One region of the Evansella cellulosilytica DSM 2522 genome, then DNA from elsewhere that is predicted to be linked to it. Evidence: a T-box and tRNA genes for the amino acid it is inferred to sense, from the RefSeq annotation. Region 1 holds a T-box; the other regions hold tRNA genes.
What was found. A T-box is a leader RNA that pairs with one kind of tRNA and senses whether it is charged. The one in region 1 lies ahead of tyrS (tyrosine--tRNA ligase), so its partner is inferred to be a tRNA-Tyr.
Positions count from the first base shown of each region.

Region 2: it has a tRNA-Tyr gene. The T-box ahead of tyrS (tyrosine--tRNA ligase) is inferred to sense a tRNA for this amino acid. The anticodon was not compared.
Region 3: it has a tRNA-Tyr gene. The T-box ahead of tyrS (tyrosine--tRNA ligase) is inferred to sense a tRNA for this amino acid. The anticodon was not compared.

Region 1 covers NC_014829.1:3,472,835-3,480,684, forward strand. The annotation lists gene BCELL_RS16090 (GAF domain-containing protein) at 1-31, shown strand, start outside; gene BCELL_RS21745 (sensor domain-containing diguanylate cyclase) at 206-2,485, opposite strand; gene rpsD (30S ribosomal protein S4) at 3,005-3,607, shown strand; gene BCELL_RS16105 (CHY zinc finger protein) at 3,742-4,059, shown strand; gene tyrS (tyrosine--tRNA ligase) at 4,302-5,573, opposite strand; T-box leader at 5,651-5,863, opposite strand; gene BCELL_RS16115 (transglycosylase domain-containing protein) at 6,000-7,850, shown strand, end outside.
Region 2 covers NC_014829.1:3,620,792-3,628,641, forward strand. The annotation lists gene BCELL_RS16735 (glycoside hydrolase family 9 protein) at 1-1,706, opposite strand, end outside; tRNA gene BCELL_RS16740 (tRNA-Lys) at 2,207-2,282, opposite strand; tRNA gene BCELL_RS16745 (tRNA-Glu) at 2,354-2,428, opposite strand; tRNA gene BCELL_RS16750 (tRNA-Ser) at 2,461-2,551, opposite strand; tRNA gene BCELL_RS16755 (tRNA-Asn) at 2,557-2,632, opposite strand; tRNA gene BCELL_RS16760 (tRNA-Ile) at 2,634-2,710, opposite strand; tRNA gene BCELL_RS16765 (tRNA-Gly) at 2,743-2,816, opposite strand; tRNA gene BCELL_RS16770 (tRNA-Arg) at 2,856-2,932, opposite strand; tRNA gene BCELL_RS16775 (tRNA-Gly) at 2,936-3,010, opposite strand; tRNA gene BCELL_RS16780 (tRNA-Gln) at 3,017-3,091, opposite strand; tRNA gene BCELL_RS16785 (tRNA-His) at 3,102-3,177, opposite strand; tRNA gene BCELL_RS16790 (tRNA-Trp) at 3,197-3,270, opposite strand; tRNA gene BCELL_RS16795 (tRNA-Tyr) at 3,277-3,361, opposite strand; tRNA gene BCELL_RS16800 (tRNA-Asp) at 3,390-3,465, opposite strand; tRNA gene BCELL_RS16805 (tRNA-Ser) at 3,471-3,563, opposite strand; tRNA gene BCELL_RS16810 (tRNA-Met) at 3,576-3,652, opposite strand; tRNA gene BCELL_RS16815 (tRNA-Ala) at 3,678-3,753, opposite strand; rRNA gene rrf (5S ribosomal RNA) at 3,759-3,874, opposite strand; rRNA gene BCELL_RS16825 (23S ribosomal RNA) at 3,944-6,876, opposite strand; rRNA gene BCELL_RS16830 (16S ribosomal RNA) at 7,203-7,850, opposite strand, start outside.
Region 3 covers NC_014829.1:1,109,734-1,117,583, reverse strand. The annotation lists gene BCELL_RS05150 (SIMPL domain-containing protein) at 1-99, shown strand, start outside; gene BCELL_RS05145 (AraC family transcriptional regulator) at 271-1,116, opposite strand; gene BCELL_RS05140 (hypothetical protein) at 1,402-2,688, opposite strand; gene BCELL_RS05135 (sigma-70 family RNA polymerase sigma factor) at 2,675-3,217, opposite strand; gene BCELL_RS05130 (DUF1871 family protein) at 3,527-3,784, opposite strand; tRNA gene BCELL_RS05125 (tRNA-Leu) at 3,951-4,035, opposite strand; tRNA gene BCELL_RS05120 (tRNA-Leu) at 4,077-4,165, opposite strand; tRNA gene BCELL_RS05115 (tRNA-Cys) at 4,196-4,270, opposite strand; tRNA gene BCELL_RS05110 (tRNA-Gly) at 4,277-4,351, opposite strand; tRNA gene BCELL_RS05105 (tRNA-Gln) at 4,359-4,433, opposite strand; tRNA gene BCELL_RS05100 (tRNA-His) at 4,444-4,519, opposite strand; tRNA gene BCELL_RS05095 (tRNA-Trp) at 4,543-4,616, opposite strand; tRNA gene BCELL_RS05090 (tRNA-Tyr) at 4,637-4,721, opposite strand; tRNA gene BCELL_RS05085 (tRNA-Thr) at 4,784-4,859, opposite strand; tRNA gene BCELL_RS05080 (tRNA-Phe) at 4,870-4,945, opposite strand; tRNA gene BCELL_RS05075 (tRNA-Asp) at 4,979-5,054, opposite strand; tRNA gene BCELL_RS05070 (tRNA-Met) at 5,110-5,186, opposite strand; tRNA gene BCELL_RS05065 (tRNA-Val) at 5,448-5,523, opposite strand; tRNA gene BCELL_RS05060 (tRNA-Glu) at 5,674-5,748, opposite strand; tRNA gene BCELL_RS05055 (tRNA-Ser) at 5,760-5,852, opposite strand; tRNA gene BCELL_RS05050 (tRNA-Asn) at 5,856-5,931, opposite strand; rRNA gene rrf (5S ribosomal RNA) at 5,940-6,055, opposite strand; rRNA gene BCELL_RS05040 (23S ribosomal RNA) at 6,125-7,850, opposite strand, start outside.

The DNA.
Region 1 (7,850 bases):
ATTTGTTCAAGCCTTGATGAAGCACTTGTAGAGAAATAAAGCTAGCTGTGAGGGGCGCTAAGCTAATAGGTGCTATATTCACAGTAAACCCGTCATAAGAAACTCAATTATAGTAGGGTAGTTCAGTGATACCGCCCGTTTCGCCCATTGCTTAAAAGTTGACTCAATAGGTAAATTAACCTTTTGAGTCAACGACAACAGCTCCTTAGCTTTCTACACGATTTCTACCAGCACTTTTGGCCTTATACAACGCTTTGTCGGCATCCTGAAATAGCCTTTTTAATGAACATTGATTATCGGTCTTACTCCAACTAGATACACCAGATGAAACAGTTACATGTGGAGATGAATGCTGCGCTACTTTTTTCCTAATTATTTCAGCAATGGCCATTGCCTCTACCTTGTCCTCCTCAGGTAAGTAAATCGCGATTTCTTCTCCCCCCCACCTTGCAGCAATGTCCTTGCTTTTAATAGTGCTGCTGATCATTTTCGCTACTTGAATAATTACTTCATCGCCAATTTGATGCCCATATTGATCATTTACTCGTTTAAAATGATCAATATCAAATAAAATAAAAGCACCAGATTCATACTTATCAAATGAAGAGATCACTTGTCTATCTAGATATTCTCGTGTATACAATTTCGTTAAATAGTCAGTTATCACTAACTTCTCTAGCTCTTCATGAAGAATCGAGTTTACAAAAGCCAATGTTGCATGTTGGACAAATGATTGAAAAAGCTTAAACGAATCAAAACTAAATGAATAAGCTGCTTTACCAAGTACAACCACCGCTCCGATTACTTCCCCATTATGACTCATCGGCACAACCATTAATGATTGATAATCACACAAAAACTGACTTCCGTTATTGTCTAAGTTTCCTTGAAATATAGCATCATGACTTTCTTCAATTTTATCTAAATAAGGTTTTAAATCAATCATTGATGCTTTTGTTAAAAAGTAATCACTGCTGCCTTCTAATGTTTCATATTTCCCATTATCCTTATCTTCAAATAGTAAAAAACCTACTTCTTCTGCAGCAAAATTTTGTTTTAGCTTTGTTACCATATATAAAGTTACTTCAGAAAGCTTAAGGTTTTCATTTAACTGTTGAGAAGTTTCATTTATAAACTTTAAGTTTGCTATATGCTGTTTCGACTGTTGGTATAACTCAGCATTTTCTAATGCATTTCCACCTGTATCTGCTAAAACTTGAATAAAATCAAGTTCATCTTCAAATGTATACTGCAACTCAGAGGTAGCCATTTTAAATACACCATATACTCCTTGTTTTCCTTTTAAAGGTACATACAGCGTCGTAATGATGCTCTTATCAACTTGAATTTCACCTGTTAAGTATGCTGTAGCTGCGTAATCTTTGTTTAGTAATTTATTATTAAATTCTAAAGGCTTTACTGGAAGATGTGACGACACATCCCAATCATGGGATAATAGTAAATCAATTTCATATTGGGGGTATGCTTCATAAAGTGCGCTTAGCACCTCTTCTAAAATGGCAGACACATCCATCGATGAATAAAAAGTACGGTTAACTTTTAATAACAAATCTTTTCTTGTTCTTTCAAAGAGAATTTGTTCATTTTCTACCAATTGGTGAAACCATGGCCCTAATGCTTCAATCATTCGTTCTAAACGAAACGTAATTTTGTTGGTTACACTATCAATTTTAGTTAAATACGAAACAAACCCAATTGTTTTATCTTGGTACAAAACAGGTATTAAAATATTATCCTGTTTATGAGTGAGACAGAATGTTGAAGCTTTCACCTTTTCATGATTAACAACAATTTCTTTGTCCCCTTTAAATTGCAGAGTATCTTCTTCTAATGTAAAGTCATTCTTACTATTTAATAAGTTTTCATTTGTAGCCTCCACAGGATAATAAATTCTTTTTTCTTTATCGAACAATGAGAAAAGTAACATATCATCTTGTTTACAAAACTCTTTAGCTACGGTTAAAAAGCTTCTAACGAATATTTTCATGTTCTTACTACCTTTAGTACTTTGAAGAACGCTAGCTACCTTCAAAAAAACAGAATCCACTTGACCTTCACTCACATCATTTCCCTCTTTCATTGTACTTTTTTCCCGTTTCATAAAAGAGTATATCGAAAGCTTTATATTCCCTAAAAATGATAACGCTTCCTTTTTATTTGTTATCAATCTTTCAAACAATAAACCGAGTGTACCATTAAAATGATGAGTGTCATTACTCATACATATTTCCGTCGTAATCAATTGAAATTGATCGTTCGAACAATGCGCTTCACCTGTTTTCATCGTCCTTAACACATCATTGAGTAAAGACTCCATAAAAGGTAGAGGGGATGATGGATACACAGAAACAATTTCACCACTTCTATCTATTAAAAATAAAATAGCGTTCTTGTAAAGTTTCTCACTTTCAAAAAAGGTTTGAAAAAAATGAGAAAAGTCACTATTATAAGTTATACTTTTCACTTGTACCCTCTCCTTTTTTAATACAAGCATCTCTTTAATTTGATTGGCTATGTAAAATTTGTTGTTGATTTTCGCTCCAGGACATTATATTAAATATTGCAGTAATTCCATTAAGGAAAATATGTAATTAGACATTTTAAAAAAATTTATGATTGGAAAAAATATACTCATCTCTATCGTATAACAAAAATGGTGTAAACTGTAATTTTTTTTTATCATTATGCATATATTATTTTTCTCATTCACTTGACTTCATATAAAAAAAAATATACACTGTAATTTGTGCAAATAAGGCAGCCACGGTAAACATCATGTGGTTCATTTTATTCCCGTTTGATTGTCACTACGTAAAGGACAGGCGTGTCTACGTCGCAGAAGTAGTCTTCTGCTAAAAAACGAGGTGTATCGCGTAACCTCTAGCTGTCGAGGCGAGGATACATGAAAGTAAAATGGCTAGATGAATGAGATTGCCACTGTTTATATTTGACTAACTTTTTAAATATAAAGGAGGAGCTAACTATGGCTCGATATACTGGACCAAGCTGGAAGCTTTCCCGCCGTTTAGGAATTTCCCTAAGTGGAACTGGAAAAGAGCTTCAAAAAAGACCTTATGGACCTGGGGAACACGGTCCTAACCAACGTAAGAAGATGTCTGAATACGGACTTCAACTTCAAGAGAAGCAAAAACTACGTCACATGTACGGAATGAACGAACGTCAATTCCGTAAATTGTTTGACCAAGCTGGTAAAATTCAAGGTATCCACGGTGAGAACTTCATGATTCTTCTTGAGTCTCGTCTAGACAACCTTGTTTATCGTTTGGGACTTGCTCGTACTCGTCGTCAAGCTCGTCAACTTGTTAATCATGGTCACGTTACTGTCGATGGTGGACGCGTAGATATCGCATCTTACCGTGTAAAACCTGGCCAAGTAATTGGTCTTCGTGAAAAATCACGTAACCTTGATGCTGTCAAAAATGCAGTTGAAGTAAATGACTTCGTACCAGCATATCTTGACTTTAACGCAGACGCTTTAGAAGGTACTTTCACACGTTTACCAGAGCGTTCTGAATTACCTGCTGAAATCACAGAACAGCTTATCGTTGAGTTCTACTCTCGTTAATCTGCTTTGTTTAAAGCTTAACCACAAAAGCCCCTTGAAATGTTGTGAATCAACGTTTAAGGGGCTTTTATTTTTCATAATAACTTCCATTAAAACGTACGGTTAATCTATTAATAAAGGGGTGGTGAAATTTTATGAAAATTTATGGTTTTCCTGTTGATGAACAAGGAAGATGCAAGCATTATTACGGGCAAAATGATATTGTTTCTATCAAATTTAAATGCTGTCGTAAATACTATCCATGCTACAAATGTCATAAAGAAGCTGCAAAACATCACACTGAATTATGGCGTAAAGAGGAATTCCATAAAAAAGCTATTTTATGTGGGGAATGTAAACACGAGATTTCTATAGAATCATATCTTCGCAATGGTAAGTGTCATCATTGCACTGCTTTCTTTAATCCTCATTGCTCCAAGCATTATCACCTTTATTTTGATTCGACCGAATAAATATCAAATAGTTATTATAAGGAATGAATGAGTAACATTTCAACTCTGGTCTTATTATTTTTTCACCTGTTAGTTTTTTTTTGTATTCCTTACTACTTAAATTTGATACATCTAGTCAAAAAAAGGGAGACTCAAAAGGTTCATTTTTACCTATACAGTCTCCCCTTATGAAATGTCGCTAGTGTAACCATTTCCAGGCCTTTTTATTAGACAATGGGAACCACACTTTCAAAACGATACTTTTATTCGTAACGAATTAAGAAAAATTTCTTCTTCCCTCTTCTTATAATCGTAAATTGACCATCTATTTTCTCCTCATTTCCAACGACTTTATCTAATTCCTGACAACGGTCTCCGTTAATATAGACAGCACCATTGGATATATCCTCTCTTGCTTGACGCTTAGATGGAGAAATGCCAGCATTAACTAACAAATCAATTAATCCTATATTAGTTTCCGTTGTAAAGGAAGGCACATCTTTAAAGCCTTGGAGCACTTCATCTGCGGTAAGCTGCTTTAAGTCACCGCCACTGAATAGAGCAGTAGATATGTTTTTTGCTTGCTTTAATGCTGCCTCATCATGTACAAACGCGGTCAGTTCCTCTGCTAATCTTTTTTGCGCAGCTCGTTCGTGTGGGCGCTCTGCAACTTCAACTTCTAACGCTTCAATCTCTTCTTGAGATAAAAATGTAAAGTACTTTAAGAACTTGATTACATCATTATCATCTGTGTTTAGTAAAAATTGATAAAATTCATATGGAGAGGTTTTCTCTGGATCTAACCAAATCGCACCACCCTCGGTTTTTCCAAATTTTGTACCGTCAGCCTTCGTTACTAGAGGAATCGTAAAGCCGAACGCTTTCGCCCTTTCATCCTCCTCCTGACCATTCATTTTACGGATTAGCTCTAATCCAGCAGTAATGTTCCCCCACTGGTCACTTCCACCAATTTGCAGTTTGCAGCCTTCATTTTTGTATAATTCATAGAAATCGTATGATTGTAGAATCATGTAACTGAACTCAGTGAAGGAAATACCTGAAGAAATACGAGATTCAACAGAATCCTTCGCAAGCATGTAATTGAGACCAAAGTTTTTTCCAACGTCTCGTAAGAAATCAATAACAGACATGGAACCGATCCAATCATAATTATTTACGAGTTTAGCGCTAGTTTCTCCTTTAAAGTCGAGAAAGCGGGATAATTGACCTTTTATTTTGTCACTAAATTGCTCAACAATATTTTGTTCATTTAGCGTTCTTTCTGCCTTTTTCCCACTTGGATCACCAATAAGCCCTGTTGCGCCACCTACAAGGGCTAATGGCTTGTGGCCAGCTAACTGGAAGCGGCGTAGGGTTAATATCGTTAATAGATGTCCAATGTGTAAACTATCTCCAGTTGGATCAAATCCACAATATAACGTAACAGCTTCCTTATTTAAAAGCTCCTTCAATCCGTCTTCATCTGTTACTTGGTTTACTAAACCACGAAACTGTAAATCCTCTAATAAGTTCATCGTTGATAACATCCCTTCTTTAAAATTTACTTTAAAAGCTATATGTCCAAAAAACAAAAAAATCTCGCCCCTAAATCTTTAGGGACGAGTTATTCGCGGTACCACCCTGATTGAGAATTAATCAATTAATTCTCCTCTCAAAAATAGAGTTAACGCCTCTCATACGTTCTTCTTTCAAAGAAGTTGCTCCGAGGGGGTAATTCATTTTAGTCTGTGTATCGGTTCACAGCAGCCACCGATTCTCTGAGACAGTGAGACAAAAACTACTCTATCCTCATCAATGCAAATATAAATATTTATCAATGTTAAATTTTTACCATACTATAGTACTATTGTCAACAACAACTCGTTATTGTACAAGTTTTCTACTAACAATCCTCTTATTTATGCTATAATATTCATGACTTTTTAGGAGGTTATGCAATTATGAGCGATCATCGGTTTTCTATAAAAAAAATTTTTCAACGACGTGAGACACAAACTGTTTTTAAAAGCGTTCGTGTAACATCACAAGTTGTATGGAACCTCTTTCTCATTTTTACGATTATAGGTACTATGTCCTTACTGTTTGTTGGTGGGGCTGGGGCTGGTTATTTTATTTCACTCGTAAAGGACGAGCCTGTACGAAGCTATGAGGACATGAGAAGAGACATATACGACTATGAAGAAGCAACGGAAATTTATTTTGCTGGAAACGACTACTTAGGCGATTTACCAAGCCCTTTAGAACGAAGGGAAATTCCATTAGAGGAAATGTCAGAGCATGTAATTAATGCCGTTATTGCAACGGAAGATGAGTATTTTGAAGAGCATAACGGAATTGTACCAAAAGCGCTACTGCGAGCAATTTATCAAGACTTTTCAAATGCATCAACGCAAACTGGTGGTAGTACGCTAACACAGCAGCTTATAAAAAACCAAATTTTAACGAGCGAAGTAACACACGACAGAAAAGCTGTGGAAATACTTTTAGCTATTCGGCTAGAACAATTTTTTGAAAAAGATGAGATACTTGAAGCATATTTAAATGTCGTTCCATTTGGGCGTAATGCATCTGGGAGACAAATTGCTGGTGTCCAAGCTGCGGCACAAGGTATTTTTGGAGTTGACGCAAAAGACTTAAACATACCACAAGCAGCATTTATTGCAGGATTACCACAAAGTCCATTTGCCTACACACCTTTTACATCTAGGCAACAAGGTGAAGCGCAAGTAAAGGAAAATATGGATGCAGGTTTAAATAGAATGCGAACGGTTTTAAATAGAATGCATTCTAGAGGCTATATTACGGATGAACAATACGAAGAAGCATTAGCATATGATATTCGTGCAAATCTTGCTGAGCCACAGCCGAGCAGTCTTGATGACTACCCATATGTCACTGACTACGTACGAAGTAGAGCTACAGATGCTTTAGCAATTGCCTTACTTGAGGCAGATGGAATCATCCTAGAAGACATTGATGATGAAAATCAACGAGATTTATTAAGACAAAGGTACCGGGAAGAAGCACAGCGCTCGTTACATCGTGATGGTTATAAAATTCATACGACGATTGATAGAGAGCTTTATGATGCACATCAAAAAGCAGTAGCTGATTACTCGGATAGCTTTGCAAGCAGTGTAAGTGGTACGAGAACGAATGAACAAGGTGAAGTAGAAGCAAGGGAGTTTTTAGAGGAAGCCGGTTCCATGCTCATTGAAAATGGTACAGGTAGAATCTTAAGCTTTGTTGGTGGACGTGATTATGAGCAAGAAAACTATAATCATGCTACACAAGCGGAAAGACAAACTGGTTCTACAATAAAACCACTTTATACTTATGCACTCGGTTTAGATACTGGTGTGATCCAGCCTGGTATGATAACACCAGACGTAACTTATTTTTATCCACCACCTAACGATTCAACACAAGTGAGAAACTTTGATAGGGATCACCGTGGGCTCATTACTGCAAGAACCGCGTTGGCACTATCCCGTAACGTTCCTGCAGTTCGAGAGGCGGAGAAAATCCCACACGACTTAAGAAGAGAAACTTTAGTTAATTTAGGATTTGAAAAATTTTTCCCTAATGATTCTTCTTTTCCTCATCCATCGACTGCACTAGGGACATTGGAAATGACAGTCGAAGCAAATACGGCAGCTTATGCAACGTTTGGAAATGAAGGACAATATCTAGAGGGTTACGTCATTGAAAGAATTGAAAACTCGGCTGGTGAAGTTATTTATGAGCATGAACCTGATCCAGTAGAAGTATTTTCACCACAAACAAGCTAT
Region 2 (7,850 bases), 150 kb from region 1:
CCATCTTCGTCAAAGAACCTTGCTTGTTCAGGATCTCCTCCCCCATTAAAACCATTTGGTCCACCAACTAGTAAGCCAGGCATATACGTGTCTGTACTCATTCGAATTCTGTGGTGAACATGTTGAGGACTTTTTGTTCCAGAACCTGTTAAATAGCTCATCCCAGTTGCTGTTCTCCCTAAGATGTAGTGTAACTGATCTAATGCACCATCAATATAAACATCATTAGGCTGTATTTCATTTGCAAATAACAAGTAATTCCCTTTAGTAACTGCATTTTTAGCAGAAGCCCATGTATACTCACTATATTCAAGAGCATTACGATATCCATCACTTTCTATTTGAGCTAGAATATCATCTGCATATGCTAAAAATGTATCCTGTACGATAGCTTTAGACTCTTCATTAGCGTTATCACTTAAGATGTAAGCATATTGTGCTAAAGGTAATCCATTTCCCCATGAAATGATGCCTGCTTCTTCATCAAATAATTCAACTATAGTAGTGTCGTCGAATTCATATTCGTGAATGTAGTCATCATATTTGCTATCCCCTGTTGTTTTTAATAGTTCAGCAGCTAGCCAGAATCTCTCACCATTATCAGTACCGCGTTTTCCATAAGCACCAGAACCATCGTTTTGTCCATCATCTTCTCTGAAATATGGTTCAGGATGAGCTTCTAAATATTCAAAAGCGAGTTCTGCATTTGCTAGTAAACGATCTGCAAATTCTTGATCATAGTCACTAAACTGTCTTGATGCAATCGCCATTGTTGCACCATACATTGCTGTTCCATACGTTGACATACCGAAAACGTAACGATCTTGTGTATCTTCTACTGGTTTTACATCCATACCTGGCCATTCAAGACCTGATACTTTATGATAAACGACACCATCTTCTCTTTGCATTTTTTCTAGCCATAATAATTTATGCTTTGCTTCAATTAAAATATCAGGCAGGTCAGTTTGTCGGTCCTCTTCGGAAACACCTTCAGGGAATGACATTTGACCACTGTAAAATGTTTCTGGATTTAATTCATAGGCATATAGCAATTGAGAAACCGATATTGATCCCGGTGTTACATATAATCCATAGTCACCAGCATCATACCATCCTGCACTAACATCAATTGTGTCGCCTTCTGTTGTAAGTTCAGGATTTTCTTCATCAGTGAAATAGAAGATTGCTTCTTGATCTTGTAGATGACCTGCCTCATATTGAATACCAGTAATCGGATCATCTATCGCAGTAGCGGAGCGTTGTGTTGTGTAAGATCTCATCGTTTCAAGAAGTGAGTTATAATACACGTCATTGGAAATATCAAAAGCGAAAGAAGTATCAACACCAGGAACGTGAACAACATATGTACCTGGTTCAGTTACATAAGTAAAGTCAGCATGCTTTACTACATCACCAGAATGCTCATCAAATACTGGTTCAGTAAGCTCTCCACTGTAAACGATTTCATCAGTATCATTATTAATAACATTAAACGTCGATGCTTCACTATCATCTACTACAATCGCAATTTTATTTATATTCGGTAAGTATCCTACTTGGTTGACCTTTACAGATGGCCCTACTTCAGTAACAATTTCAGAATCTAAATCATCACCATCACTTTCAGCACTAATGAAACTTACACTACTAAAAATTAAAAGAAAAACTAAAAATATTGTTAAAAATCCTTTTTTGTTTTTCATATAGTAAATTCCTCCTTATTTTAATAGTTTATTTACATTACTGATTTATTCACCTCTCTTTGTTAAAGATTTTCGAAAACGATATTAACTAAAACGTTTTCATAATTTCACGTATTAAGTTATCAAATAAAATAGACATTGTCAATTTTTTACTAGATTCATAAAATAAATAATACTGTCGAGAACTGTCGCTCAATATAAATAAAGTAATAAACCAACTGAATTCCCCATTAAATTTATACTATTAAACATACAATTACGAATAGAAAAGGTTATTATAGTATAGTACTTTTTTATATAGTTAAATAAAAAAATGTCGAAATATTTTTCGTTAAAATCGACTGGCTTTTCCTAAAAAAAAACGGATATTGTTTTTTTCAAACAACACCCGATTTACTATTTAATATAAAATTTCTCTACAAGATTTATTAAATTACATAGGTTATTATTATTAACATAAATAAAAAAAGACTTGTATAACAAGTCATAATTCTTTAAAATGGTGAGCCATGAAGGACTCGAACCTTCGACCCTCTGATTAAAAGTCAGATGCTCTACCAACTGAGCTAATGGCTCGCAGATTATTCACTGAATATCTTCCTATTCAGGATACTCTCAATTCAATGAATCTTTGAATATTGAAATGTTGGTGACCCGTACGGGATTCGAACCCGTGTTACCGCCGTGAAAGGGCGGTGTCTTAACCACTTGACCAACGGGCCATGATATTTTTTTACTCCTAACTCCGTATTACTGGCGGAGAAGGAGGGATTTGAACCCTCGCGCCGCTTACGCGACCTACACCCTTAGCAGGGGCGCCCCTTCAGCCACTTGGGTACTTCTCCAAAGATGGCTCCACAGGTAGGACTCGAACCTACGACCGATCGGTTAACAGCCGATTGCTCTACCAACTGAGCTACTGTGGAATGGTGGGCCTGAGTGGACTCGAACCACCGACCTCACGCTTATCAGGCGTGCGCTCTAACCAGCTGAGCTACAGGCCCAAATGTATTAAAACAATATACTAATTGTTAAATGGAGCGGGTGATGAGAATCGAACTCACGACATCAGCTTGGAAGGCTGAGGTTTTACCACTAAACTACACCCGCATTTTAATCATTAAAATTTTTGATAGCTAGTCTAAAAAATGGCGCGCCCGAGAGGAGTCGAACCCCTAACCTTCTGATCCGTAGTCAGACGCTCTATCCAATTGAGCTACGGGCGCTCATGGAGCGGAAGACGAGATTCGAACTCGCGACCCCCACCTTGGCAAGGTGGTGTTCTACCACTGAACTACTCCCGCAAAAAATGGCTGGGCTAGCAGGATTCGAACCTGCGCATGACGGAATCAAAATCCGTTGCCTTACCGCTTGGCTATAGCCCATTATTAAATATGGGGCGGCTGATGGGAATCGAACCCACGAATGCCGGAACCACAATCCGGTGCGTTAACCACTTCGCCACAACCGCCATTATAAAAAAGCAAAATTGGCAGGGGCAGTAGGAATCGAACCCACATCAAAGGTTTTGGAGACCTTCGTTTTACCATTAAACTATGCCCCTAAAAGATGGTGGAGGGGGACGGATTCGAACCGCCGAACCCTGAGGGAGCGGATTTACAGTCCGCCGCGTTTAGCCACTTCGCTACCCCTCCATCTAGAGAGAAAAATATTAAAATAATATGGCGGTCCCGACGGGAATCGAACCCGCGATCTCCTGCGTGACAGGCAGGCATGTTAACCGCTACACCACGGGACCTAATATGGCGGAGGAAGAGGGATTCGAACCCCCGCGGGCTTTGACACCCCTGTCGGTTTTCAAGACCGATCCCTTCAGCCGGACTTGGGTATTCCTCCGTATTAATATATTGGTAGCGGCGGAGGGGATCGAACCCCCGACCTCACGGGTATGAACCGTACGCTCTAGCCAGCTGAGCTACACCGCCACGTTTTAAACATTTATTATAAAAATGGTGGAGCCTAGCGGGATCGAACCGCTGACCTCCTGCGTGCAAGGCAGGCGCTCTCCCAGCTGAGCTAAGGCCCCGTAATGCCCAGCAACGTCCTACTTTCACAGGGGGAAACCCCCAACTATCATCGGCGCTGGAGAGCTTAACTACCGTGTTCGGCATGGGAACGGGTGTGACCTCTCCGCTATCGTCACTGGACTATTTATGAGAGTTTATCCTCTCAAAACTAGATAACATATTCTGATTAAATGATCGTCTTAGTAAAGTTTGGTTAAGCCCTCGATCGATTAGTATCTCTCAGCTTCACATGTCGCCATGCTTCCACATGAGACCTATCAACCTCATCATCTCTGAGGGATCTTACTCACTTACGTGATGGGAAATCTCATCTTGAGGGGGGCTTCATGCTTAGATGCTTTCAGCACTTATCCCTTCCACACGTAGCTACCCAGCTATGCTCCTGGCGGAACAACTGGTACACCAGCGGTGTGTCCATCCCGGTCCTCTCGTACTAAGGACAGCTCCTCTCAAATTTCCTACGCCTGCGACGGATAGGGACCGAACTGTCTCACGACGTTCTGAACCCAGCTCGCGTACCGCTTTAATGGGCGAACAGCCCAACCCTTGGGACCTACTTCAGCCCCAGGATGCGATGAGCCGACATCGAGGTGCCAAACCTCCCCGTCGATGTGGACTCTTGGGGGAGATTAGCCTGTTATCCCCAGGGTAGCTTTTATCCGTTGAGCGACGGCCCTTCCATACGGTGCCGCCGGATCACTAAGCCCGACTTTCGTCCCTGCTCGACCTGTATGTCTCGCAGTCAAGCTCCCTTATGCCTTTGCACTCTACGAATGATTTCCAACCATTCTGAGGGAACCTTTGGGCGCCTCCGTTACTTTTTAGGAGGCGACCGCCCCAGTCAAACTGCCCACCTGACACTGTCCCTGATCCGGATTACGGACCGAGGTTAGAATTCCAGTACAACCAGGGTAGTATCCCACCGACGCCTCCACCGAAGCTAGCGCTCCGGCTTCCAAGGCTCCTACCTATCCTGTACAAGTTGTACCAAAATCCAATATCAAGCTACAGTAAAGCTCCATGGGGTCTTTCCGTCCTGTCGCAGGTAACCTGCATCTTCACAGGTAATATAATTTCACCGGGTCTCTCGTTGAGACAGTGCCCAAATCGTTGCACCTTTCGTGCGGGTCGGAACTTACCCGACAAGGAATTTCGCTACCTTAGGACCGTTATAGTTACGGCCGCCGTTTACTGGGGCTTCAATTCAGAGCTTCTCCCGAAGGATAACCCCTCCTCTTAACCTTCCAGCACCGGGCAGGTGTCAGCCCCTATACTTCGCCTTACGGCTTGGCAGAGACCTGTGTTTTTGATAAACAGTCGTTTGGGCCTATTCACTGCGGCTCTCTCGGGCATACACCCTAATAGAGCACCCCTTCTCCCGAAGTTACGGGGTCATTTTGCCGAGTTCCTTAACGAGAGTTCTCCCGCGCGTCTTAGAATTCTCTTCCCGCCTACCTGTGTCGGTTTGCGGTACGGGCACCAGTCACCTCGCTAGAGGCTTTTCTTGGCAGTGTAGGATCAGGAACTTCGGTACTATAATTTCCCTCGCGATCACAGCTCAGCCTTATGACAAGCGGATTTGCCTACTTGTCAGCCTCACTGCTTCGACGCACATATCCATCAGTGCGCTTACCCTACCTTCCTGCGTCCCCCCGTTGCTCAAACGGTGACGTGGTGGTACAGGAATTTCAACCTGTTTGCCATCGCCTACGCCTTTCGGCCTCGGCTTAGGTCCCGACTTACCCTGAGCGGACGAGCCTTCCTCAGGAAACCTTAGGCTTTCGACGGAGGGGATTCTCACCCCTCTTTTCGCTACTCATACCGGCATTCTCACTTCCAAGCGCTCCACATGTCCTTCCGGTCATGCTTCAACGCCCTTGGAACGCTCCCCTACCACTGTCCGTAAGGACAATCCATAGCTTCGGTGATACGTTTAGCCCCGGTACATTTTCGGCGCAGAGTCACTCGACCAGTGAGCTATTACGCACTCTTTCAATGGTGGCTGCTTCTAAGCCAACATCCTGGTTGTCTAAGCAACTCCACATCCTTCTCCACTTAACGTATACTTTGGGACCTTAGCTGATGGTCTGGGCTGTTTCCCTCTTGACTACGGATCTTAGCACTCGCAGTCTGACTCCCGAGGATAAGTAAATGGCATTCGGAGTTTGACTGAATTCGGTAATCCTGTGGGGACCCCTAGTCCAATCAGTGCTCTACCTCCAATACTCTCACCTCGAGGCTAGCCCTAAAGCTATTTCGGGGAGAACCAGCTATTTCCGTGTTCGATTGGCATTTCACCCCTACCCACACCTCATCCCCGCACTTTTCAACGTGCGTGGGTTCGGGCCTCCATCCAGTGTTACCTGGACTTCACCCTGGACATGGGTAGATCACACGGTTTCGGGTCTACAACAACGTACTATGGCGCCCTATTCAGACTCGCTTTCGCTGCGGCTCCGTCTCTTCAACTTAACCTCGCACGTTATCGTAACTCGCCGGTTCATTCTACAAAAGGCACGCTGTCACCCATTAACGGGCTCCAACTACTTGTAGGCACACGGTTTCAGGATCTCTTTCACTCCCCTCCCGGGGTGCTTTTCACCTTTCCCTCACGGTACTGGTTCACTATCGGTCACTAGGGAGTATTTAGCCTTGGGAGATGGTCCTCCCGGATTCCGACGGGGTTTCACGTGTCCCGCCGTACTCAGGATACACTCCGGAGGAAACAACATTTCGGCTACAGGGCTGTTACCTTGTCTCGCAGACCTTTCCAGATCGCTTCACCTACGCTGTTTCTTTGTAACTCCGTGTGGAGTGTCCTACAACCCCAAGAGGCAAGCCTCTTGGTTTGGGCTAATTCCGTTTCGCTCGCCGCTACTCAGGAAATCGCATTTGCTTTCTCTTCCTCTGGGTACTAAGATGTTTCAGTTCCCCAGGTCTGCCTTCTCATACCCTATGTATTCAGGTATGGATACCATCCCATTACGGATGGTGGGTTCCCCCATTCGGAAATCTCCGGATCAAAGCTTACTTACAGCTCCCCGAAGCATATCGGTGTTCGTCCCGTCCTTCATCGGCTCCTAGTGCCAAGGCATTCACCGTGCGCCCTTTCTAGCTTAACCACTAAAAAGTGTGGCGTCTTACATTCGCCTTAACTAAGACACACAGTTGATTTCGTTAGAAGAATAGACTTCTATTGATATCTACTGGTGATCATTTAAATCAGTTTTTGTTATCTAGTTTTCAAAGGACAAATCGCACCACGCAAGTGTGCGATAATCAAGTAGTTGTGCTGTCTTTTGAGCTGATACGCGTTAGCGTTCAGCGAGCACAACAACTTTATTTTGAGAGTATGACCTCTCAAAACTAAACAAAAAGTCCAAAGCGAAGTTCGAAAGTAATGAGCTTTATGTTTCTACAGTTGTTGTAGAAAATAACTGCTCCTTAGAAAGGAGGTGATCCATCCCCACCTTCCGGTAGGGATACCTTGTTACGACTTCACCCCAATCATCTGTCCCACCTTCGGCGGCTGGCTCCAAAAGGTTACCTCACCGACTTCGGGTGTTACAAACTCTCGTGGTGTGACGGGCGGTGTGTACAAGGCCCGGGAACGTATTCACCGCGGCATGCTGATCCGCGATTACTAGCAATTCCGGCTTCATGCAGGCGAGTTGCAGCCTGCAATCCGAACTGAGAGTGGCTTTATGGGATTCGCTCGGCCTCGCGGCTTTGCTGCCCTTTGTACCACCCATTGTAGCACGTGTGTAGCCCAGGTCATAAGGGGCATGATGATTTGACGTCATCCCCACCTTCCTCCGGTTTGTCACCGGCAGTCACCTTAGAGTGCCCAACTGAATGCTGGCAACTAAGATCAAGGGTTGCGCTCGTTGCGGGACTTAACCCAACATCTCACGACACGAGCTGACGACAACCATGCACCACCTGTCACTCTGTCCCCCGAAGGGGAACGTCCTATCTCTAGGAGTGTCAGAGGATGTCAAGACCTGGTAAGGTTCTTCGCGTTGCTTCGAATTAAACCACATGCTCCACTGCTTGTGCGGGCCCCCGTCAATTCCTTTGAGTTTCAGCCTTGCGG
Region 3 (7,850 bases), 2.3 Mb from region 1:
TTCCGTACAATGAATCTGACTGCAGCAGAAGGGGACCCACTCCAGCCAGGTTCCCTTGAAATTATGGCCTCGGTTGAGATGACTTTCACCTATTCATGATGAAGTCCCTTGTTAGACCTTATATGAGCTTAATAATTATCTAAATAGTGTAATCTGGGGACATTATAAAAAAAACTCAATTCCTAAGTAATCACTTCTATATTTCGTCCATAAAAAATAACCCCGATTCTCAACAGCTCAGGCTGTTTCATATCGGGGTTTCTCATTACTCTATTTTTTTACTACTGTCATCCAAATCTCACTTCTGTTCTCTTTACTTGCTAAAATCTCTGGCCCCTCCACATGCTCATACCCAGATGACGGGAACCACTCTGAATAAATTCTTCCCCAAGCATCTTGTACTTGATCCCATTCTCCCTCGACTTCAAATACCGCCCATGTATAAGCTGGTATTTCAAGTTCTTCCAAGTTATTTGGACAAGGCTTCGTTGTCGCTGCTGCAATGTAGTAATCCAGTTCCCCTGTTTGACTTCGCTCATCAGAGAAATTTGTACATACATTGATTATACCTCTAGGAGTTAAATCAGATAACGCTTCGATTTGTGTATATGTCTCATCACTAATCGTATCCCACATTTCTGATATTTCAGGATTCGTCCCTTGAGGAATCAAATTAATCCTTTTTTTCCAACCTACAACTCGAAATGCCTCTTTTTGTACAATTCTGTAATTCATTTCTGTTCCTCCCTTAATTGTCAGTTGGAAGGTCATTTTAGGATATGCTTTGAGTGAATGGCCATGGTGACGTGCTTCTGTCGGAGTAACGCCATGAAGACTTTGAAATGCTCTAGTAAAAGAATCCGGAGAATGGTAGCTGTATTTCATTGCTACATCTATCACCTTTTCATTCCTGTCCTTCAAATCAAAGGCCGCAAGTGTCAATCTTCTTCGTCTAATATATTCCGAAAGTGATACACCTGCCAGAAATGAAAACATCCTCTTAAAATGGTATTCGGAACATTGCGCAATTCTCGCCACCTCTCGAAAATCAATTTCGTTCAATAAATTATCTTCTATATAGTTTATCGCGCCATTCATTTTTTCCAATGAATCCATGTAATGACCTCCCTTTCATTAATAGAATAACAATGATGAATTGTCGTGACCCGACTATCGGTGCACACTTTTGCAGGATCGGGAGAAATTATCGTTTTTTTCTAGAAAACTATATCACAGTTAGAATCCAATACCACTATTCCTAGTTATGTTACTTTTACAATTAGTCTACTGAACAACTTATTTACTATCCGGAAAAGTTGAATCAATATTCATGATTCCTAATTTATAGGAATATACGAAGCATACTCAATTTCCTACTTCACTGTTTCTAAAACAACTACCTCACTCCACCTCGTAAATCATCCAATCATCATCATCAGGAAATTTTACCACTGTATAAGGTTCATCATACATACCATTCCAATCCCTCACATTTATATTATAAATATGGAGTGAAAGCGCAATGTCACTCGTACCGTAGAAATCATATACCTCTTCCATAACCATTTCTGCAAAAACATTTAAATGATCATCGTCTAATTGTTCATTTCCTTCAATTAATAATAAAAGGGTTTTAGCTTCCGTACTCGGTGAATCTACAGAAGCTCTCGTACCCGAACCATTGTGAAACCCTTGCACATAAAACATGTCAAATACATCATGAATTCCATTGACTTCTTCGTTAAAAATGAAGTTAAATTTGTTTGATAAGTGACTTGCAAGTTCATTATTTTCCCCATATTGCACTCCATTTAAATACTGAATAACAGGAACATTATTGTAATAACCAATAGCATTGGTCTTTAAAAAATAATCGTACTTTGTTGTAAATAACACAGTAACTGGTATCGTCGGAAAATCAGTTTTAATGGTTTTTACAATATCCTTTAAATACTCCTCTTCCTGATTTTCACTTAATAGGAGGAAGGTTGCCTGAATTAGTTCCTCATCGTCAAACTTTCCAGCAGGAAAAATATATGACAATTCGTTAAATTGCAACTTCAAATTAACAACTTGATCTTCCGTGTAGGCATCTTTGTATGTAAATCTACTGAAAGGATAGATCTGACCAGGTAATTGACTTTCAACTAAACCTAAACTTGCACTTATCAGCGTATGGTACCCATCCTCCATGATATAACCTAGATTATTAGTATCAACACCGTCAACCAAAAAATTCTTAACGTTTACTTCACGTACATAATCAATTCGGGATTCAGTGGCATACATCCCATCACCATACTCATACACTACCTCCTCTGGTTCACTGTTTGTTTCCACACCAATCATTTCCCTTATCTTTTGTGTCTCATCAGCTACATCATCTTTACGATATTCCTCTCTCTCTTCGTCTTCTTCAACGACTAGAGCGTCTGTCTGATTACTATTGCTAGGAGAAAAGGAGCCTGTTTGGTAGTAATGAAAAACTAAGACAAATAGAATTGCAGAAGAAGTGAGTAAGACTACTGATGGTTTTAACCAAGTTCCCAGGAAGCTATTCCTCCCTGCTCCACTTTTATTTTTTATTATATGTAAAACTTGTTTTGAGTTTTTTGCATTAAATGGATTACTAGAAAACTTCGTTTCCTTTAAAGCTCGTTTAATATCCTTCTTATTAAATTGACTCATAAGTAATCCCCCTTGAAGATAATACTTCTTTCAATCTTCTTCGTGCCCTCTGCAAACGACTCTTTAACGTTGATACATTCTCTCCGAGTAGTTCTCCCATCTCCGTTAATGATAGATCTTCATAGTAAAAAAGAATGATAACTTCCCTGTACTTAATTGGTAATATGAAAATGCACTCTGCCAACTCTTTATCCATCGATTTTTGAATAATATTATCTTCTGGTGTTCTGTCGGTTATTAATCTATCAATTACACCCATAATGACAACTCTTTTAAAATATGTTTTCCTCAAATAATCTTTCGATTTATTCATTGTAATCTTATACAACCATGTTTTAATAGATGATCGGTTTTCAAAAAGATGATAACTATTTAAGATCTTGATAAATACATCCTGAACAATATCTTCCGCAGTACTCCAATTTTTCACATAGGTGTATGAGACATTCACAAGAGCCTCATAATATTGATTAATAAGTACTTCAAGAAAAACATCATCCATTGTATCTTGCCTATTTAAGACAGACACATAGCCCTCCCCCTCTCCCAATACTTTCAATCCACCTCTTTGACGAAATTTGACATGATTCGGATGCACTAATTCTATAATTTCTATTTATATTTTAGTAGTCTTAGCTTTTCGAAAAGGTTGGATAGTTCTTTTTGTCCAAATACTATGTATAAACACTACTTATAGTAAGAGCTTCTTATCATTAACTTAATATAAACAAAGTGCACGCCCCCAAAGTACTGTATAGGAGGGCGGGGACTTTAAATCAGCAACGCAACTCTACTCTATTTTTCAGCCGAGGGTAATTATAAATGACCTGCTGTCACTTTAGTTATGTAAATTAACCCATATCTTTTTAGCTATTTCAAGACACTCTTCAAGGGGAAAATCCCTACCAAACGAATCATCAAAAATGTCTTTAATAACTTCTGCCACTTCAATTTCATCTTGGCAGCGTGATATTTCTTTCGTTATACGCTCGATCTCAAATTCGTACTCATCATCAGGAGCTCCCATTTCTAAAAGTAGTTCTGGATCCCAATTATTCACGTGCTTAGTTACAACATTGTTAGCCGATCTTTCCATATTAATCTCCTCCTTATAGGCAATTAATACACATCCTTGTGGAAAATGTGTGTAAATCGCCCCCTTTTCCATGTTATACTCGAAAACATAAAAAAACTCATAAACATTGATATATCAACATTTATGAGTTAACTGGTTATTTTAATATTAACGTATATTATTTATATGGTACCGGTGGTCGGGGTCGAACCGACACTCCGTGAGGAACACGATTTTGAGTCGTGCGCGTCTGCCAATTCCGCCACACCGGCTAAAAAGCCTCATTGAATAGCTATAGCTTGTCTAATTTAAATGGTGCCGAGGGCCGGACTTGAACCGGCACGGTAGTCACCTACCGCAGGATTTTAAGTCCTGTGTGTCTGCCAATTCCACCACCCCGGCAGGACTTATTGCTAAAAAATATGCTATTCATGGAGGCGGCACCCGGATTCGAACCGGGGGATAAGGGTTTTGCAGACCCGTGCCTTACCACTTGGCTATGCCGCCAATAAATGGAGCGGAAGACGAGATTCGAACTCGCGACCCCCACCTTGGCAAGGTGGTGTTCTACCACTGAACTACTCCCGCAAAATAATGGCTGGGCTAGCAGGATTCGAACCTGCGCATGACGGAATCAAAATCCGTTGCCTTACCGCTTGGCTATAGCCCATTAAAAAATATGGGGCGGCTGATGGGAATCGAACCCACGAATGCCGGAACCACAATCCGGTGCGTTAACCACTTCGCCACAACCGCCATAATCTTCAGTTGTTATACTCTGGCAGGGGCAGTAGGAATCGAACCCACACTGGAGGTTTTGGAGACCTCTGTTCTACCGTTAAACTATGCCCCTAAAACGGTAGTAAAAATAAATGGTGGAGGGGGACGGATTCGAACCGCCGAACCCTGAGGGAGCGGATTTACAGTCCGCCGCGTTTAGCCACTTCGCTACCCCTCCGAGAGAGACAATTATTATGTTACAAAAAGTTTTAATAATAGTCAAGGGAAAAATTTAATTACTGGTGCTGGCCAGAGGACTTGAACCCCCAACCTACTGATTACAAGTCAGTTGCTCTACCAATTGAGCTAGGCCAGCAAATATAAAATGGTGGCTCGGGACGGAATCGAACCGCCGACACATGGATTTTCAGTCCATTGCTCTACCGACTGAGCTACCGAGCCATTTTCATTTGTACTCTAATACTTAATAAAAAATGGCGGTCCCGACGGGAATCGAACCCGCGATCTCCTGCGTGACAGGCAGGCATGTTAACCGCTACACCACGGGACCTAAATATTAGTACTTATTTTTTATAACAATGTTTGTTTATCTTCTGTTAAAAATTTGGTTGCGGGGGGCGGATTTGAACCACCGACCTTCGGGTTATGAGCCCGACGAGCTACCAGACTGCTCCACCCCGCGACGTTATAAAGATTACGGATGTTGTAATACTTTGTAGTTTCTTACTGTCTCTTCCTCTTCTAGCTACGCTTTGAAGTTTATGCGTCGAGACAACTCGTAGTTAATTCGACGATGTTCTGCTCGTTGCTCCACCCCGCGACGTTATAAAGATTACGGATGTTGTATTGAACTTTCACTTGATCTGTATTTAAAAACTGAATCATTATATCTCATACATTTGTAATGTATGTTCTCACAAATAATAATGTGAAGAAAAATTGATGGTGGAGGATGACGGGATCGAACCGCCGACCCCCTGCTTGTAAGGCAGGTGCTCTCCCAGCTGAGCTAATCCTCCGCAGCGTTGATGATGCTATTTCAGGGAAGTCCCTGTCTCTTCCTCTACTAGTAATGCTCTGTGGTTTTATCCGTCGAGACAACTCGTAGTTGTTTCAATGAAGTTTCGCTCGTAGCTGAGCTAATCCTCCGCAGTATCCGAATAATTAATTGGTGACCCGTACGGGATTCGAACCCGTGTTACCGCCGTGAAAGGGCGGTGTCTTAACCACTTGACCAACGGGCCAGATGTTTTTCTGGCGGAGAGCGAGGGATTTGAACCCTCGAGACGGCTCTAAACCGCCTACACGATTTCCAATCGTGCTCCTTCGGCCACTCGGACAGCTCTCCTTATGGCTCCACAGGTAGGACTCGAACCTACGACCGATCGGTTAACAGCCGATTGCTCTACCAACTGAGCTACTGTGGAATATAAGCGCCCAGCAACGTCCTACTTTCACAGGGGGAAACCCCCAACTATCATCGGCGCTGGAGAGCTTAACTACCGTGTTCGGCATGGGAACGGGTGTGACCTCTCCGCTATCGTCACTGGACTATTTATGAGAGTTTATCCTCTCAAAACTAGATAACATTTTCTGATTAAATGATCGTCTTAATAAAGTTTGGTTAAGCCCTCGATCGATTAGTATCTCTCAGCTTCACATGTCGCCATGCTTCCACATGAGACCTATCAACCTCATCATCTCTGAGGGATCTTACTCACTTACGTGATGGGAAATCTCATCTTGAGGGGGGCTTCATGCTTAGATGCTTTCAGCACTTATCCCTTCCACACGTAGCTACCCAGCTATGCTCCTGGCGGAACAACTGGTACACCAGCGGTGTGTCCATCCCGGTCCTCTCGTACTAAGGACAGCTCCTCTCAAATTTCCTACGCCTGCGACGGATAGGGACCGAACTGTCTCACGACGTTCTGAACCCAGCTCGCGTACCGCTTTAATGGGCGAACAGCCCAACCCTTGGGACCTACTTCAGCCCCAGGATGCGATGAGCCGACATCGAGGTGCCAAACCTCCCCGTCGATGTGGACTCTTGGGGGAGATTAGCCTGTTATCCCCAGGGTAGCTTTTATCCGTTGAGCGACGGCCCTTCCATACGGTGCCGCCGGATCACTAAGCCCGACTTTCGTCCCTGCTCGACCTGTATGTCTCGCAGTCAAGCTCCCTTATGCCTTTGCACTCTACGAATGATTTCCAACCATTCTGAGGGAACCTTTGGGCGCCTCCGTTACTTTTTAGGAGGCGACCGCCCCAGTCAAACTGCCCACCTGACACTGTCCCTGATCCGGATTACGGACCGAGGTTAGAATTCCAGTACAACCAGGGTAGTATCCCACCGACGCCTCCACCGAAGCTAGCGCTCCGGCTTCCAAGGCTCCTACCTATCCTGTACAAGTTGTACCAAAATCCAATATCAAGCTACAGTAAAGCTCCATGGGGTCTTTCCGTCCTGTCGCAGGTAACCTGCATCTTCACAGGTAATATAATTTCACCGGGTCTCTCGTTGAGACAGTGCCCAAATCGTTGCACCTTTCGTGCGGGTCGGAACTTACCCGACAAGGAATTTCGCTACCTTAGGACCGTTATAGTTACGGCCGCCGTTTACTGGGGCTTCAATTCAGAGCTTCTCCCGAAGGATAACCCCTCCTCTTAACCTTCCAGCACCGGGCAGGTGTCAGCCCCTATACTTCGCCTTACGGCTTGGCAGAGACCTGTGTTTTTGATAAACAGTCGTTTGGGCCTATTCACTGCGGCTCTCTCGGGCATACACCCTAATAGAGCACCCCTTCTCCCGAAGTTACGGGGTCATTTTGCCGAGTTCCTTAACGAGAGTTCTCCCGCGCGTCTTAGAATTCTCTTCCCGCCTACCTGTGTCGGTTTGCGGTACGGGCACCAGTCACCTCGCTAGAGGCTTTTCTTGGCAGTGTAGGATCAGGAACTTCGGTACTATAATTTCCCTCGCGATCACAGCTCAGCCTTATGACAAGCGGATTTGCCTACTTGTCAGCCTCACTGCTTCGACGCACATATCCATCAGTGCGCTTACCCTACCTTCCTGCGTCCCCCCGTTGCTCAAACGGTGACGTGGTGGTACAGGAATTTCAACCTGTTTGCCATCGCCTACGCCTTTCGGCCTCGGCTTAGGTCCCGACTTACCCTGAGCGGACGAGCCTTCCTCAGGAAACCTTAGGCTTTCGACGGAGGGGATTCTCACCCCTCTTTTCGCTACTCATACCGGCATTCTCACTTCCAAGCGCTCCACATGTCCTTCCGGTCATGCTTCAACGCCCTTGGAACGCTCCCCTACCACTGTCCGTAAGGACAATCC